4 regions of the Exiguobacterium sp. FSL W8-0210 genome follow, and region 1 is predicted to be linked to each of the others. Evidence: riboswitches for the same ligand, from Rfam matches in the RefSeq annotation. Region 1 holds a riboswitch; each other region holds the start of a gene.

Region 1 (4,310 bases):
CCAAAGCGGGTCGTTCAGATCGAATCCCTTCTGTTCAAGTTCGGTTGCAAGGGCACCATCTAAAATGAGAAAGGGAACTTCCTGTAATCGTTGATCAACTGGATTTTTGATTCGGTACATCTTCAACACTCCGTTTCTGAGAAGAATTCGTGAACGCATGAACGACATAACAGATCACGATGAATGGAATACCACAGTACAAGGCAATTCGTTGTGTCGGATCAAATCCGATACCAATCAGAGAAATCAAACAAACGACGAAAGCGGCGATCGGTACGAATGGAAAGAGTGGTGTGCGATAGACCAATTCGTCGACCGTATGCCCTTCACGAAGAAATTTCTTCCGGAAGCGATACTGGGCCACACTGATACTCATCCAAACGACGACGACAGCAAGACCGGAAATCGAGACGAGCGCGATATAGACACTCCCTGCTGCATAGATGCTAGACAGCAAGGCAAGTCCTCCGCCAAGCATGCTGAATAATACGGCTCGAAGTGGAACCCCACTTGGCGTCACCTGGGCGAAGAAGCGTGGAATCATGCGTTCGTTCGCAAGCGACCAGAGCATCCGAGAGGCGGCGTAAAGTCCAGAATTCGCTGCCGACAAGATCGCTGTCAAAATGACGAAGTTCATCACGTCTGCTGCGTAGGGAATTCCGATTCGTTCGAACACGGCGACGAACGGATTTTCGAGTACACCTTTCCCATCCGTTGGCAATAAGACGGCTAATACGATGATCGTACCGACGAAGAAGAGGACGAGTCGCAAAATCGTCGTTCGGATCGCAAGCGGAATCGTCCGTTTCGGATCGACTGCTTCACCCGCCGCGACACCGATTAGTTCCGTTCCCGAGTAAGCAAAGTTCACGGCAAGCATCGTCATGAAGATGACGAAAGCGCCATTTGGAAACAACCCGCCTTCGGTTAACGAAGAAAAGAATGGAGCCGGGCTACCATCTTGCAGTGGAATAAAGCCGACGATCGCTCCCGCACCGAGTAAAATGAAAGCAATGATTGTCACGACCTTAATGGCGGAAAACCAAAACTCGACTTCAGCGAACACGCGAACCTTCAAGACGTTGATACCAAGGATCATCGCAGCGAACAATGCGCTGAACACCCATACAGGAATCGACGGGAACCAACGTTGCATTAAAATGCCTGCTGCCGTGAATTCTGAACCAAGGGCGACCGTCCATGTCAGCCAGTAGAGCCAGGCCACTGTATAACCGGTGCCGGGTCCGATGTACTTCGTTGCGTACTTATGGAATGATCCGGTTTCCGGCATGTGCACGGCGAGTTCACCGAGACTTAACATGACTAAGTAAACGACGACGGCCCCAATCAAATACGATAAAATCGTTCCGACACGTCCTGCTTGTTCCAACGTATAACCTGTACTTAAAAATAATCCGGTTCCAATGACACCACCTAACGACAGCATGATCAGATGACGTGATTCCATCTTGCGTCGAAATGCTCCGCTCGTTTTCATGAATCCATTTCCTCCTTATTCCACCTATTTCAAACAAAAAACGCATCCTCACGGATGCGTCGGTCGACAATTCGGAAATCTTATCGATCGGGTGCAGCACCCGCAGGAATTAGCACAGTATCTTTCGACCTGTTGCTGAGGTTTCATAGGGCCAGTCCCTCCACCTCTCTGGATAAGTATGTAATTGTTCCTAACCATATCAGAATGCAGATAATTCAGTCAACAGGCATTTCCCGATTTTTTTGATAGATCCATAAATTAGATTCAATCAGTTGAAGATGACGTGAAGAGCGTGTTTCGAGCAAAGTACTAAAGAAATGTTTCACTTCGACGGGCTGACCCTTTTCCATGTCCCGTAACATCGATGATTTCATCGTGTCTTCCATTGCATGCATCTGCTTCAGCAAGACCGCTTCTACATCGTCATTAAAGACTGCGCCTTGTTCTTCCATCGCTCGCTTCGCTTCCTTCATGACGTCTTGAATCATCTGATGACCAATTGGGTCCTTGCGAATTGGACCGATGGCAGAGCGAAATAGTGTCGTCACGCCCGCAAATGTCGAAATGAAGAGGTACTTTTGCCACATGTCATCCATGATATGCATCGAGTACGCCATCGGTGCCTTCGCTTTCGCAAAACGTGTTGCAATCTCCTCTAAACGCGCTGTTGGTTTACCGGTTCGTGAACCAAACAATAGCCGATGCGACGAGCTTGTCTGTACAATACGCCCTTCTGCATCAAGCGTCGATTCAATGAAGCAAAGTCCGCCCAGTACTCGATCTTCTCCGAAGACTTCTGTTAACCGTCGTATATGCTGCATGCCGTTCAACAAAGGAATGATGTACGTCTCGCTCGAAACAAATGGCGCAAGATCCTGTAGGACATCATCCAAGTGATAGGCTTTCGTCGAAAGTAAGACGACATCAAATGTGTGATTCAGTCGCATGTCTCGTGTCACTAACTGAGGCGTGATCATAACATCACCATGAGGACTAGTGATCTGTAACCCTGTCTTTTGTAATTGTTCATAGCGCTTCGGACGAACAAGGAATGTCACCTGTTCCCCTTGCTCAGCAAGACGTCCCCCGAAATAACCTCCAACTGCTCCGGCACCTACGACTAAAACATGCATATGCATTACCTCCTTTTTAACTAATCGATTCGTTACTTACTCCTTCACCCTAACATATCGGAAACCATTTTCCTGATTCCTGCTTGAATCACTAAAATGTAAGTTAAGCGTTTGCATTTTAGAAAAAAACGTTTATACTAACTTGTATACAAGTATACTCACTTTAGAAATCAGGTGATTCCATGTCAGAACTGTTATACCCCTTGAAGTGGTTAGCAAAAGCTTCCGCTGGAGATCGTGTCGCACACGAGCTACGGATGCGCATCATTTCAGGAAAGATTGAAAGCGGTACCATTTTATCCGAAAACAAATTAGCCTCTGATTTTTCAGTCAGTCGCTCGCCCGTCCGTGATGCGTTAAAGGTCCTTGCATCCGAACAATTGATTCGTCTCGAACGAATGGGAGCGGTCGTCGTCGGTTTGTCTGAGCGCGACATTCAGGAAATCTATGATGTCCGGCTACTCATTGAAACGTTCGTCTTCGAACGACTCGTCAAAATCGAACGGGCAGAACTCGTCCGTGAACTCAGTAAAATTCTCGAAATGATGAAAGTTGCTATCAAATACAAGGATGCCGATGAATTCTCCTTCCAGGACGTACTGTTTCATGAAACGATCATCCGCTCGATCGATCATGGGTATGTCAGCATGATTTGGCAAAATCTCAAACCAGTCATGGAAAGTTTCATCCTCCTATCAATGCGGGTACGATTCGAGGAAGACATCGAAGACTTTGAACGCATCCTCGCGAACCATGCCTTGTATATCGAAGCGATCGAGACAGGAGATCGTGAACGGATGGTTGCTTCCTTACATCAGAACTTTGATGATGTTCAGGAAGTCGAAGATCTCTGGAAAACGCAACAAATGATGTCGAAAGGAGTCGATTCACATGACTGAATACATGTTAGGCGTCGATATCGGAACGACGAGTACGAAAGCAGTCTTATTTACGACAAAAGGAGAGGTCATCGGACAAACGAACGTCGGTTACCCACTCCACACACCGAACCGTTCGACGGCGGAACAGGATCCGGAAGAAATTTTTGATGCCGTACTCGAATCCATCCGATTGATCACAAAACGTCATCCGAGCATGCCACCGAAGTTCGTCGCGTTCAGTAGTGCCATGCACAGTTTGATTGCGATGGACGCACAACATCAACCGTTGACTGCCTGCATCACATGGGCGGACAGTCGGAGTGAAGCATGGTCGAACAAGATTAAGGAACAATATGGTCTCTCGATCTATCACCGGACCGGGACACCGATTCATCCGATGTCACCGCTTAGCAAAATCAGTTGGCTCGTCGAAGATCGTCCGGAGCTCCACGCTCAAACGAAAAAGTATGTCGGGATCAAGGAGTTCGTGTTCCAAAGACTGTTCGGAACATATGTCATCGACCACTCTCTCGCTTCAGCAACTGGTCTCTTTAATATTCATGAATTAGGTTGGGATACGGGCGCACTGCATGTCGCGGGTATCGATGCAAGCTATTTATCGGAACCCGTACCGACAACGACGTCATGTACCGGACTTAATACTGATTACGCACGACAAATGGGACTATCCGTCGATACGCCGTTCTTAGTCGGTGCCAGTGATGGTGTCCTCTCCAATTTAGGTGTCAACGCGATTCGCAAAGGGGAAATCGCGATCACGATCGGAACGAGCGGTGC
Region 2 (4,310 bases), 720 kb from region 1:
TGATATCTCGGATAGAAGCCTACTTGCGAAGTGGATAGAGAGGTATACTAGTCATAGTACTCAAGGGAAACCATTGAAGGAGCGATCCACTATGACTAAAGGTAGAACCACTACATTCGAAGAGCGTGTCCAGGCAGTCATGGACTGTATACAGAACAGAAAAGACTATCAAAGCATCATGAAGACCCATCGGGTCTCGTACCAACAAATTTATAGCTGGGTAAGAAAGTTCGAGAAGGACGGAATCGACGCACTGATGGACCGTCGCGGACGTCAGAAGCCAGTAGAAGAATTGACGGATACAGACCGTTTGGCGTTGGATCTGAAACGACTCGAGAAAGAAAATGAGCGTCTACGCATGGAGAACGATTTCTTAAAAAAGTTAGAGGAGATCGAGAGGAGGTCACGTTAAGTCAAATTCGTCTTCAAGATAAATATGAAGCCATTCAATCATCGGTAGAGCAATTTGGTTACCCGATCATCGCCCTGTGTCACCTCGCTGGAGTCTCGCGCGCTGCCTACTACAAGTGGTTACGCCGGATTGGTATACCACAGACTCGTGAGACGGAGAACATGAAAATCATCGAAGAGATGAACGAGATCCACCTTACGGTGAACGGAATCTATGGCTACCGACGGATGACATTGAACCTGAAACGTCGTTTCGGAAGAAACGTCAACGCGAAGCGTGTCCGTCGCCTGATGCATGTCGCCGGTATTCATTGCGTCATACGCCGGAAACGTCCTTTGTATATTCGTAATCGCCCTCAACAGACTGCAGAGAACATTCTGAACCGTGATTTCAACGCCGCAGGACCGAACCAAAAATGGGTGACGGATGTCACGGAACTGAAGTATGGCGCCTCTCAGAAGGCGTATTTGAGCGCCATTCTGGACCTATATGATGGATCCATCCGTGCCTTCGTTCTTGGGCATTCCAATAATAATCAGCTTGTGTTCGATACTCTTGAACACGCCCTACAGGGCGCATCCGGAAGTCGTCCCTTGCTTCATAGTGATCGAGGATTTCAATATACTTCTCATGCGTTTCGTCATATGACACGCGTGGCAGGCATTACACAAAGTATGTCTCGGGTTGGAAGATGTATTGATAACGGACCGATGGAGTCCTTTTGGGGAGCGTTGAAGTGCGAAAGTTATTATCTACATAAGTTTGCGGAGTTCGACGAACTCCGACTCGCAATCCAGAAATATATTTACTTCTACAATGAAGAACGATATCAACAACGATTAAACGGCTTGGCTCCATTAGAATACAGAGCGCAAGCCGTTTAAAGGATTTTTATTATTTGTCCTGTCTACTTGACAGGGAGCAGTTCATAGGGTTCTCGGACTTTTTGATTATGCGAAACGTTTTGCTTGTTCTTCAAGAACTGCTGCTTTATCTGTTTGTTCCCATGGAAGCTCAACATCTGTACGACCGAAGTGACCGTATGCAGCTGTTTGACGATAGATCGGACGACGGAGATCAAGCATGTTGATGATTCCAGCCGGACGAAGATCGAAGTTTTCAGCAACCAATTCGACGAGTTGCGCTTCAGGAAGTTTTCCTGTACCGAATGTGTCAACCGCGATTGATACTGGGTGCGCGACACCGATTGCGTACGCGAGTTGAACTTCTGCTTTATCTGCAAGACCTGCAGCAACGAGGTTCTTCGCGACGTAACGTGCTGCGTATGCAGCTGAACGGTCGACTTTTGTTGGATCTTTACCTGAGAATGCTCCACCGCCGTGGCGTGCGTATCCACCATACGTATCAACGATGATCTTACGACCCGTCAATCCAGCATCTCCTTGTGGTCCGCCGATGACGAAACGACCAGTTGGATTGATGAAGAATTTCGTTGCTGCGTCGATGTATTCAGCCGGGATGACCGGTGTGATGACGTGTTCTTTCAAGTCAGCTTGAATTTGCTTAAGCGTAACTTCTTCCGCGTGTTGTGTCGAGATGACGATCGTATCGACACGAACCGGCTCGTTGTTCTCGTTGTATTCGACCGTGACTTGTGTTTTTCCGTCCGGACGAAGGTAGTCGAGTTGACCGTTTTTACGCACTTCTGCCAAACGGCGTGCGAGACGGTGTGAAAGCGAGATTGGAAGTGGCATGAGTTCTGGTGTTTCTTTCGTTGCGTAACCGAACATGAGACCTTGGTCTCCTGCACCGATTGCATCGATTTCTGCATCAGACATGCTACCTTCACGTGCTTCAAGCGCTTGGTCTACACCAAGAGCGATGTCTGCTGATTGCTCATCGATTGATGTCAATACAGCACATGTGTCCGCGTCAAAACCGTATTTCGCGCGTGTATAACCGATCTCACGAATCGTTTCACGAACGACTTTTGGAATGTCGACGTAAGTGGATGTCGTGATCTCACCTGCAACGAGAACGAGACCTGTTGTAACAGAAGTTTCTGCCGCAACACGCGCGTTTGGATCCGCTGCGAGGATTGCATCAAGAATTGAATCCGAAATTTGGTCACAGATTTTATCTGGATGACCTTCAGTGACTGACTCCGACGTGAATAGTCGGCGATTAAGGTTTGTCATGTATGACCCTCCCAAAAAAGAATTTGACGGTGTACTCATTTCCCCTAGTTGAGTGGGACGGTAAAATGAAAAAAACCTTTCCAAGTCCAAAAAATGGTCAGGGAAAGGTTGTGCGTTCTTCCTTTACCCTCTTATCGTTCGAAGTGTTTACTTCGCTTCAGGAGAGCACCTTTTCCCTCATTAATATGTGAATTAATGTAGGACGGTTGCCGGGTTTCTTCGGGCCTTGTTCCCTCCACCTGCTCAGAATAAGAGTATCCGTTACGAATTACATGATATAAAGTTGTAACTACTCTGTCAAGCAAGGTTTCAAATTCTAGTCGAAACTTTTTGAAAGAGATGTTAAACTGTTAATGCTGAAAGCGTTTCCAGATAAATAGAAATCAGCACTAGAAAATGATTGCTCTCTCTTTAGTATGTCACATATAATAAATGTGTCATGCTAAATACAGTGAGCCAAAACCAACGTAGGGGAAAGGTGGGGTCAGGATGCCGATAACGGTCCTGAATATCGAAGAACTACTCAAGAAAGAGCATGTGTTCAAACAACTATCTGTTGCTGAACTTGTCGAACATGCGATTCTAAACGAAGAAGGTGTCCTTGCTGAGAACGGCGCATTATCTGTAGAAACGGGGAAATTTACAGGTCGTTCACCAAAAGATAAGTTCATCGTCCGTGATTCTTCCTGCGAGTCTCACATTGATTGGGGTCATGTCAACCAACCAATGGATGGAGACAAATTTGAACAATTGTTGCAAAAGGTTCTTCGTTACATGAACGAAGCTGATCATCTCTACTACACAGAAGCTGCTGCTGGAGCAGATACGCACTTCACCCTTCCGGTCCGTGTGCTCACACAATATGCTTGGCATAACCTGTTTGCCAAACAACTCTTTTTACGCGAGTATCCTGAAGTGGCTGCCTTCGAACCGTTCACGGTCGTCTACGCGCCACATTTCAAAGCAGATCCTGCCGTTGACGGAACGAACTCCGAGACGTTCATCGCGATGTCGTTCGAACACCGGATCGTCTTGATCGGTGGAACGGAATACGCTGGAGAAATCAAAAAGTCGATCTTTTCCGTCATGAACTACCTCTTGCCACAAGAAAACGTCCTTTCGATGCACTGCTCGGCAAACGTCGGACACGAAGGCGACGTCGCCTTGTTCTTCGGTCTATCTGGTACTGGTAAGACCACCCTTTCAGCCGATGATAGCCGTCAATTGATCGGTGACGATGAGCATGGTTGGTCGCACGATGGTGTCTTCAACATCGAAGGCGGATGTTACGCGAAGACGGTCAATCTATCGCGTGAAAAAGAACCGCAAATCTTTGACGCGATCCGTTTCGGAACCGTCCTTGAGAACGTCGTACTCGACGAAGCCCGTCATCCTGATTACGATGATACATCGTTGACGGAAAATACGCGTGCTGCTTATCCGATCACTGCAATCGATAACATCGCTGTTCCGTCACGCGCTGGTCATCCGAAGACGATTGTCTTCTTGACAGCTGATGCGTACGGCGTCTTGCCTCCGATCAGCAAATTGACGAAAGAACAAGCGATGTATCACTTCCTATCAGGATATACATCAAAACTCGCTGGAACAGAACGCGGTGTCACGGAACCAGAAGCGACCTTCTCGACGTGCTTCGGTTCACCATTCCTTCCACTGATGCCTGAAAAGTATGCGACGATGCTCGGCGAATTGATTGATCGTCATGGTGTTACCGTTTA
Region 3 (4,310 bases), 470 kb from region 1:
GACGACATCCTCAAGCGAACGTTTTTTGATCAAGTTGATGACGTCCATCCGGAAACCGTCAATCCCTTGAGCGATCCACCAGTTCATCATGTCGTAGATCGCTTGCCGGACAGCCGGTTGTTCCCAGTTTAAGTCCGGTTGTTCTTTCGCAAAGGAATGGAAATAATATTGTTCGCGCTCTTCACTCCACGTCCACGGGTTCGGCGCAAAGTAAGACCGCCAATTGTTCGGGGGCGTCTCTTTCGTTCCATCTTTCCAGATGTACCAATCATCCTTGTCGTGGATTCGGTCCCGCGACTGACGGAACCAGTCATGCTGGTCACTCGTATGATTGACGACCAAATCAAGAATTATCTTTAAGCCGCGTCCGTGAGCCGCTGTGATCAACTCTTGTAGATCGCCCATCGTCCCCGCCTTGTCCATGATCGTGTAATAATCGGCAATATCATAGCCATTATCGATGTCTGGAGAACGGTAACATGGATTTAACCAGACGATATCGACACCAAGCGATGCGATGTAATCTAGCTTGTCGATGACACCTCGCAAATCACCGATGCCGTCCCCATTCGAATCCTTAAAACTGCGCCAATAGACTTGATAGACGACTGCTTCTTTCCAGCTAGCTCGCTTCATCTCCTCACTCCTCTCCCTACTCTCTATTCCCGCTCCACATATCTGTACCTGTTTATTGGACGATTTTTTTGAATTTCAAAAAAGTTCTTTTCTTTTGACTGAATATTCGTTATCCTTGACGACAATACTACGAAGGAGGCACACATCCATGAAACATTTCGCTCCATCCATCGCCATCGATCGGCTTCCTGCTCCCGTTTTCGCTGAACTTGCGAACCGGATCGGTGCTGTGAAAGCTGCCGGACATGATGTCATTACCCTTGGTCAAGGAACACCCGATCAAACGACGCCCGTACATATTCTCGACGCCTTGAAACAGGCGATCGATGAGCCAACAAACCTTCAATATCCACCATTTCGTGGACATGATTTTCTAAAGCAAGCCGTCGCGAGCTTTTATGCGAACGAATTCGGCGTCACGATCGATCCGGCAACCGAGGTCGCAATTCTTCTCGGTAGTAAAGCCGGAATCGTCGCCTTACCACAAACGATCGTCAATCCTGGAGAAGGTGTCATCGTCCCGGATCCGGGGTACCCGGATTACCTGTCTGGAGCAGCACTTGCTGGTGCTTACCCGATTACACTTCCATTGCTTGAGAAAAATAACTTCCTGCCGGATTACGATTTACTTGATACGACAGATGTCGAGCGCGCCCGGATGTTGTTCCTCAATTACCCGAGTAATCCGACAGGTGCGACAGCGACAGCAGAAGCCTTCGAACAGACCGTTGCCTTCGCGGATGCCCATGATATTTGTGTCGTCCATGATTTAGCCTACGGCGGCATCAGCTTTGATGGTCCCACACGAAGCTTCTTGCAGACGGAAGGGGCGAAGGAGGTCGGAATCGAGTTGTTCTCACTCTCGAAACGCTTCAACATGTCTGGCTTCCGAATCGCTTTCGCGATCGGAAATCCGTCCGTCATCTCAAGCATCGAGACGTATCAGGAACATCTCTACGTCAGTGCCTTCACACCGATCCAACATGCAGCGACCGTTGCCCTGACGAGTGACCAGACATGTGTCCGTGAGTTAAGTAGCTTATACGAAACACGACGTAATGCCTTGTTCGCTAAACTCGATGCAATCGGTTGGAGCGGACCACGACCGGGCGGTTCCTTCTTCGTCTGGCTTCCGGTGCCTGAAGGATACACGTCCCAAAGCTTCACCGATCACCTGCTTGACGAAGCACACGTCGCTGTAACCCCTGGATCCTTCTTCGGCGAATACGGTGAAGGCTACGTACGGATCAGCTTGATTGCTGACGTCGAACGTCTAGAAGAAGCCGTCGATCGAATCGGAACGCTCAACCTGTTCCGGACACCTGTTGCGGAATAATTCTGAAAAAACATTTGACAGATGGGAATCATTTCCGTTAAAGTAAATCCCAACAGCATAACTACTTATCGAGAGCGACCGAGGGATTAGGCCCAACGACGTCCGGCAACCACCTGTAAGGAACGGTGCCACATCCTACAGAATGATTTTCATTCTGAGAGATAAGTTACGAAATCTTACACTTTCGTCGCTTTTTTCTGGTTGCTCTGCTACTAGGAAAAAGCGACTTTTTTTGTATGAGGAGATGAGCGGATGATTGAATTCAAACACATTACAAAACGGTTCGTTCGAGACCGGACCCCGATTTTTGCATTACGGGATGTCGATTTGACGATCCAAAAAGGAGAAATCTTTGGGATCATCGGTGAATCCGGTGCCGGTAAAAGTACGTTGCTTCGCCTAATCAATGGGCTTGAGCATCCGACACAGGGAACCGTCAAGGTCGACGGTGTCTCGCTCGGCGGGATGTCAAAAGCAGATTTGCGTCAACTTCGCTTGCGGACAGGAATGATCTTTCAGCATTTCCAATTGATTCAGTCGCGCAACGTCGCGGATAACATCGCTTTTGCGCTCAAGGCCGCTGGCGTCAAACGAGCAGATTTCCCGGAGCGAATTCGCGAACTCATCTCGCTCGTCGGACTTGAAGGATTTGAGACGAACTTCCCGAGTCAGTTGAGCGGCGGACAGAAACAGCGCGTCGGGATTGCCCGGGCACTCGCGAATGATCCAACCGTCTTGTTATGTGACGAAGCGACCTCTGCCCTTGATCCGGTCACGACGCTGCAGATTTTAGATTTGTTGAAAGATTTGAATGAACGACTCGGATTGACGATCGTCCTCATCACGCATGAGATCGATGTCGTCAAACAGATTTGCCATCGTGTCGCGGTCATGTCTCAAGGGGAAGTCGTCGAAGTTGCCTCTACATACGATTTGTTCAGTCAAGCCAAACATCCGGTGACACAACATTACGTCGACACGGCACTCCAGATCGAGCTACCGGAACGCATCTTGCAAGCGACACCGGGAAAGATCATCCGCCTACAGTTCACGGGCGAGAAGACCGGTGAAAGTACGTTGTCGGAAGCCATCCGTCGATACGATATCTCGGTCAGCATCCTGCACGGAAAAGTCGATTACATCCAAGACGTCGCTTTTGGTGTCCTAATCGTCAGCTTGACGGGATCCTCCGATCAAATCGCACCTGCCCTCGACTGGCTCGCGACGGAACTTCATACACTCGAGGTGATTCAGGATGTGGCTTGATCGTATTCAAACGATGTTACCTGAGCTCTTGAAGGCGCTCGGTGAGACGGCGTGGATGGTCGGAATTTCACTTGCCTTCGCATTGGTCGTCGGGATTCCGCTCGGGATTCTCTTGTTCGTCACCGACCGCGGTTTATTCTTTCAAAACATTGCCATCCGACGTGTCCTTGACTTCGTCGTCAACATCGTCCGGTCCTTGCCGTTCATCATCTTGCTTGTTGCCCTCATTCCATTAACGAAATTTTTGCTTGATAATACGATTGGTCCGACAGCAGCATCCGTCAGCCTCAGTGTCGCAGCGATTCCGTTTCTCGCACGACTCGTCGAAACATCACTGCGTGAGATTCCACCTGGTTTGATCGAAGCAGCGGAAGCGTGCGGTGCGAAACCATTACGGATCATCGTCAGTATCCTTTTACCAGAAGCACTCCCTGGCATCATTCAGGGCATCACGCTAACGACGATCAGTTTGATCGGCTTCTCGGCAATGGCTGGGATCGTCGGCGGCGGAGGTGTCGGTGACCTCGCGATCCGTTTCGGTTACTATCGCTACGATAATCTCATCATGATCGTGACGATCGTCGTCCTCATCGTCATCGTCCAAAGCATTCAAGCACTTGGGAATCAACTGGCGCGAAAAACAGATAAACGCTAATCATACATACAAAGGGAGAGTGGAATCATGAAAAAACGATACGCCTTTTTAGCAACAGCCTTACTCGGTGCAGGAGTCCTCGCAGGATGTGGAGACAGCAGCGCTGATGAAAAAGACAAGACGATCAAGATCGGGGCGACAAGCGGTCCTTATAGCGATATGGTCAAACAAGCGATTCAACCACAACTTGAAAAGCAAGGCTACAAAGTCGAAATCGTCGAGTTCAGTGATTATATCCAACCGAACATCGCGCTCGGTAGCGGCAATATCGACGCTAACTTATTCCAACACTCGATTTACCTGAAGACATTCTCTAAAGAAAAAAATCTCGACCTAAAAGGACTCATCACCGTTCCGACGGCACCGATGGGACTATATAGTAAGACGGCGAAGACACTTGACGACGTCAAGACGGGT
Region 4 (4,310 bases), 2.6 Mb from region 1:
AACGACTCACAGCAGAGACACCTGCTGCTTTTCTCGATCAGACGAATGAGTCGTATCATATTACGGGCGCTCTTGAGGGCGATGAGGAGAAAGGGTATGTCAACGCTGGACTGGTTGCGGGATTGATTCATGATGTGCCGACTGTTGCGGAGTTGTTTACGCGCATGATGGCGGAAGCAGAGGAACAGCTGAAACAAACGACGACTCGTTTTACGACATGAGTATATAGTGAGGGACCCGTGATGCCACTTGTGGACAGCGGGTTTTTTCATGTTTTTTTGAAAATGGGACATTTGTCCTTTTCAAGTAGGGCACGAGTAAGGTCTACTCTAGTGTAGAGATTAAAGGAGGAGATGACGTGCAAGGAGTCGTGTTTGCTTTGATGAGCGGTCTGTTCATCGCCCTGCAAGGCATATTCAATGCGCGCCTTGCGACAGGCGTCGGACCGTGGTTGTCCGTATTGATCGTCCACTTTGTGGGTCTGATGGGTTGTTTAGTCATTTACAGTTTCGTACGAGATCGGAAAATCGGTGGCTTCCGTCAGTTACCGTGGATTTATGCAAGCGGCGGTTTGATTGGCGTGCTAGTCGTCGTAACGGAACTGACAGCAATCCAAAAACTCGGGATGACATGGGCGATGTGTTTATTACTCGTCGCACAGATTTTATGTGCGTTTGTGATTGATTTAAAGGGATGGTTCGGTGTCTTAAAAAAACAAGGAAATCGTGGTCAGTGGGTTGGTGTGGGTCTCATGCTTGCAGGAGTTGCGATTTTCTCACTTGCCTAAAGGGAGGGAATAAACATGGAAACCGTCATTCAACAGTACGGACTGGATACGATTTTGACGGAAGAGACGCGCGCTAGGTTGCGTCAAGAAACCTTCCAAAAAGGGGAACTCCTCTGTACGACAGGGGCAGCGATCGACCGGATGTACTTCATCGTCGCAGGCAAGGTCAAGATATCTGCTGCCTCGTCAGAAGGGAAACAGCGGATTCTGCGATTCAAGACACCACTGACAGTGATCGGTGACGCTGAGTTCATCAACGAACGGGAAGTATTGAATACGGTCGAAGCGGTGACCGACGTCGAGGTGTTGAGCGTACCGTATGCGATTTTACGCGAGCACAATACGACGAACGTCTTTCTGCAATTTTTATTACGCACGATCACAGCCAAGTGGTATGCCGACTCGAAATCAGCGTCGCATCACGTGTTGTATACCGTCGAAGAGCGATTTGCAGGGTATTTGTTATCGATCGCTTCTGAAGCCAGTGACAGTTTGTTTTATCAGGAGATGCGGACGTCGAACCTGCATGACGTCGCTGACTGGCTTGGAACGAGTTATCGCCATCTCAACCGGATCATCACGAAATTATGTGAAGAGGAGATTCTCGTTCGACGACGCGGGAAAATCATCATCGTCGATTTGGAGCGGATTCGCGAGAAGGCGAACGGTAACAGCTATGAGTAAGGAGGAACGAACATGGTAATAGGAATCGTGTGTGCCGTGTTGGCAGGGATGTTAATCAGTTTACAGACGGTATTGAATGCTCGGATGAGTGACGCGTTCGGTGCTTGGGCGACAACGACGCTGGTCTTCTTCGTCGGTTTCATCGGAGCAAGTGTCACGTATGTTCTGTTTCGTGGTGGAACAATCGGACAGATCCAAAACGTATCGCCACTCTATTGGTTTGGTGGACTTGTCGGTGTCGGCGTCGTTTTTTGTGTCATGCGTGGGATTCAGTTGCTTGGTCCGTCCATCGCGATCTCTGTCGTTCTGATTTCGCAGTTAAGCTTTGCTCTTGCTGTTGATACGTTCGGCTGGTTCGGTTTACCACAAATTGATTTATCGTTCGGTCAGCTCGTCGGTCTCGCCGTCATGGTATGTGGGATCTTCGTTTTGAAGCGGTATCAAGTCGTCGCGCCGGAAGAGAGGGCGAAGGATCAAGTAGAACGTGTTTCATGACTTATTTTTTTCATAACAATGAAACAGGTCAGCAAACAAATGTTTACTGACCTGTTTTTTATATGCATTTTTTGAATTAGACCGTCGTCGTATCTTTCCATTCCTGTTCGATGAAGGCATCACGACCAGAAGCAGCACGATCTTTTTTGTAGTGTTCTGGATTTTTCTTATGGAAGTCTTGATGGTACTCTTCCGCTGGATAAAATTCAGAAGCGGCATCAATCCGCGTCACGATCGGTTGTTTGAAACGGTTGCTTGCAGCAAGAGCGTCACGGGAAGTAATCGCAGCTTCATGCTGCGCATCCGTATGATAGAAGATTGCTGGCGCGTACTGCGTACCGCGATCTTGGAATTGACCTTCTGCATCCGTCGGATCCGTTTGGGGCCAGTAGAGTTCAAGTAAACGCTCGTACGGGAACAGGCTCGGATCAAACGTGATTTGGACGACCTCGAGGTGTCCCGTCGTTCCTGTTTTGACTTGCTCGTATGTCGGGTTATCGACGTGTCCGCCCATGTAACCTGATACGATTCCCTCGATTCCTGGTAATTCTTCAAATGGTGTCACCATGCACCAAAAACATCCACCTGCAAATGTTGCTTTTTCCATCTGTCTCTTCCTCTCCGTGGGAAATCCCCATTGTATGTCTGACAGCGAGAAAACGAAAACGACTCCTTCGCTTGGTTGCAAAAGGAGTCGCCGCTTTTTATCAACCAAAGCTTTCGCTTTGCTGGTCGTAGCACCTTGCTATGCGCAGGTTGCTGGGACGTCATCGATCCAGATCTCTCGGTCCACTCTTGATAAGGGTATATGAAGTTGATGTCATTCGTTATCATTGTTGTGATGATACCATTCACAAAGAAATAAAGTCAATCCTTAGAATTTAAGGCACGTAAAACGGTTGCTCCAAGTGTCTTCGCACCGATCAACAACGCTTGTTCATTGATCTCGTACTGTGGATGGTGCTGCGGATAGTTGACGCGACCGTCCGTATAGCCAGAGCCGGTAAAGAAATAACTACCCGGGACGTGTGTTAAGTAATGTGCGAAGTCGTCCGCCGCCATCATTGGTGTGAGTGCCCGGACGGATGCTTCCGGTAAGAAAGCAGCAGCTTCCTGAACGAGTTTTGTCTCATCCGGGTGATTCCAGAGCGCCGGGTAACCAGTCGTGAAGTCGATTGAATAGGTAGCACCGATGCCGGCACATGTCGTTTTGGCGACAAGATCGACTTCTTGCCGGAGCTGATGCCGCAGTGTTTCATTGAACGTCCGGATTTCCCCGACGATGCGTGCTTCACCCGTGACGATGTTCGGAGCCGTTCCCGCATGGAAAGAACCAATTGCAAGAACAGCAGGCTCAAACGGATCGACCCGTCGACTAACGAGATGTTGTAAGTTGCAGACGAGTTGCGCTCCAGCGACGAGCGCATCTTTTGTTTTGTGCGGTGCTTGCGCATGACCACCTTGACCATGGACGATGATTTCGAATTCGTCGATCGCACATAATGTATGTCCTTCCCGAAACCCAATCGTGCCAACCGGTAAATCATTTTCGAGATGTGTCGCGAAAATTGCATCGACCCCTTCGAGGACGCCGGCTTCGATCATTTGGATGGCTCCACCGGGAAAGACCTCTTCTCCATGCTGGTGGATGATCCGAATCGTTCCTTGCAATTGATCGCGTAACGGATAGAGTGTAGCAGCAAGGGCCATCACGATCGCCGTATGACCATCGTGTCCACATGCATGCATGACCCCGGGATGGATCGACCGGAAGGCAAGCGTCGTCTCTTCTTGAAGTGGTAAAGCATCAAAATCGGCACGGACCGCAATCGTCGGACCAGGCTGTTTGCCTTCGATCGTCGCGACGACACCACGACCTCCGACGGCTGTTTGATAAGGGATGCCCTGCTCCGCGTAAAAGTTTGCAATTCGTTCTGATGTGCGGACTTCCTGGAAAGAGAGTTCCGGATGTCGATGAAAATCACGACGTAACGCGATCATCGTCGGTTCGAATTGTTCAAGTGCTTCAAAAAGTTGAGTTTGCATCTTCAAGCTCCTTTGACGTGTGTCTTTTCGTGAAAATGGGTACAGATACAGGTAATCACGAAAGGGGATAATGAAACATGGGAGAAATCGTCGTCAACGCTGTACTTACAATCAAAGCAGGACTTGCGGATCAAGTCTTCCCGATTCTACAAACGGTTTATCATGCCTCACAAAAAGAAGAAGGGTGCTTACGTTATTCCTTACATCAATCGATCGAGGATGAGCATCAATTCATGCTGTATGAAGTGTATCGTGATGAAGAGGCACTTGAAGCGCATATCGCATCCGATCACTATAA

The links. A riboswitch is a leader RNA that binds a small molecule or an ion and turns the genes downstream of it on or off. The one in region 1 is predicted to bind S-adenosylmethionine.
Region 2: linked by a shared signal. The riboswitch ahead of metK (methionine adenosyltransferase) and the one ahead of MKY22_RS15860 (amino acid permease) in region 1 are both predicted to bind S-adenosylmethionine.
Region 3: linked by a shared signal. The riboswitch ahead of MKY22_RS13470 (methionine ABC transporter ATP-binding protein) and the one ahead of MKY22_RS15860 (amino acid permease) in region 1 are both predicted to bind S-adenosylmethionine.
Region 4: linked by a shared signal. The riboswitch ahead of msrA (peptide-methionine (S)-S-oxide reductase MsrA) and the one ahead of MKY22_RS15860 (amino acid permease) in region 1 are both predicted to bind S-adenosylmethionine.

What each region holds. Positions count from the first base shown of each region.
Region 1 covers NZ_JBBOUK010000001.1:3,056,393-3,060,702, forward strand. Annotated here, with positions in the region: gene mmuM (homocysteine S-methyltransferase) at 1-120, opposite strand, end outside; gene MKY22_RS15860 (amino acid permease) at 95-1,498, opposite strand; SAM riboswitch class I at 1,576-1,677, opposite strand; gene MKY22_RS15865 (ketopantoate reductase family protein) at 1,714-2,631, opposite strand; gene MKY22_RS15870 (GntR family transcriptional regulator) at 2,814-3,530, shown strand; gene gntK (gluconokinase) at 3,523-4,310, shown strand, end outside.
Region 2 covers NZ_JBBOUK010000001.1:2,332,467-2,336,776, forward strand. Annotated here, with positions in the region: one part of gene MKY22_RS12200 (IS3 family transposase) at 1-365, shown strand, start outside; one part of gene MKY22_RS12200 (IS3 family transposase) at 365-1,296, shown strand; gene metK (methionine adenosyltransferase) at 1,363-2,571, opposite strand; SAM riboswitch class I at 2,700-2,826, opposite strand; gene pckA (phosphoenolpyruvate carboxykinase (ATP)) at 3,061-4,310, shown strand, end outside.
Region 3 covers NZ_JBBOUK010000001.1:2,583,130-2,587,439, forward strand. Annotated here, with positions in the region: gene MKY22_RS13460 (alpha-glucosidase) at 1-636, opposite strand, end outside; gene MKY22_RS13465 (aminotransferase class I/II-fold pyridoxal phosphate-dependent enzyme) at 785-1,972, shown strand; SAM riboswitch class I at 2,035-2,140, shown strand; gene MKY22_RS13470 (methionine ABC transporter ATP-binding protein) at 2,225-3,238, shown strand; gene MKY22_RS13475 (methionine ABC transporter permease) at 3,228-3,893, shown strand; gene MKY22_RS13480 (MetQ/NlpA family ABC transporter substrate-binding protein) at 3,921-4,310, shown strand, end outside.
Region 4 covers NZ_JBBOUK010000001.1:424,270-428,579, forward strand. Annotated here, with positions in the region: gene MKY22_RS02280 (NAD(P)H-dependent flavin oxidoreductase) at 1-221, shown strand, start outside; gene MKY22_RS02285 (DMT family transporter) at 359-787, shown strand; gene MKY22_RS02290 (Crp/Fnr family transcriptional regulator) at 803-1,471, shown strand; gene MKY22_RS02295 (DMT family transporter) at 1,484-1,966, shown strand; gene msrA (peptide-methionine (S)-S-oxide reductase MsrA) at 2,043-2,573, opposite strand; SAM riboswitch class I at 2,668-2,771, opposite strand; gene MKY22_RS02305 (M20 metallopeptidase family protein) at 2,834-4,012, opposite strand; gene MKY22_RS02310 (putative quinol monooxygenase) at 4,090-4,310, shown strand, end outside.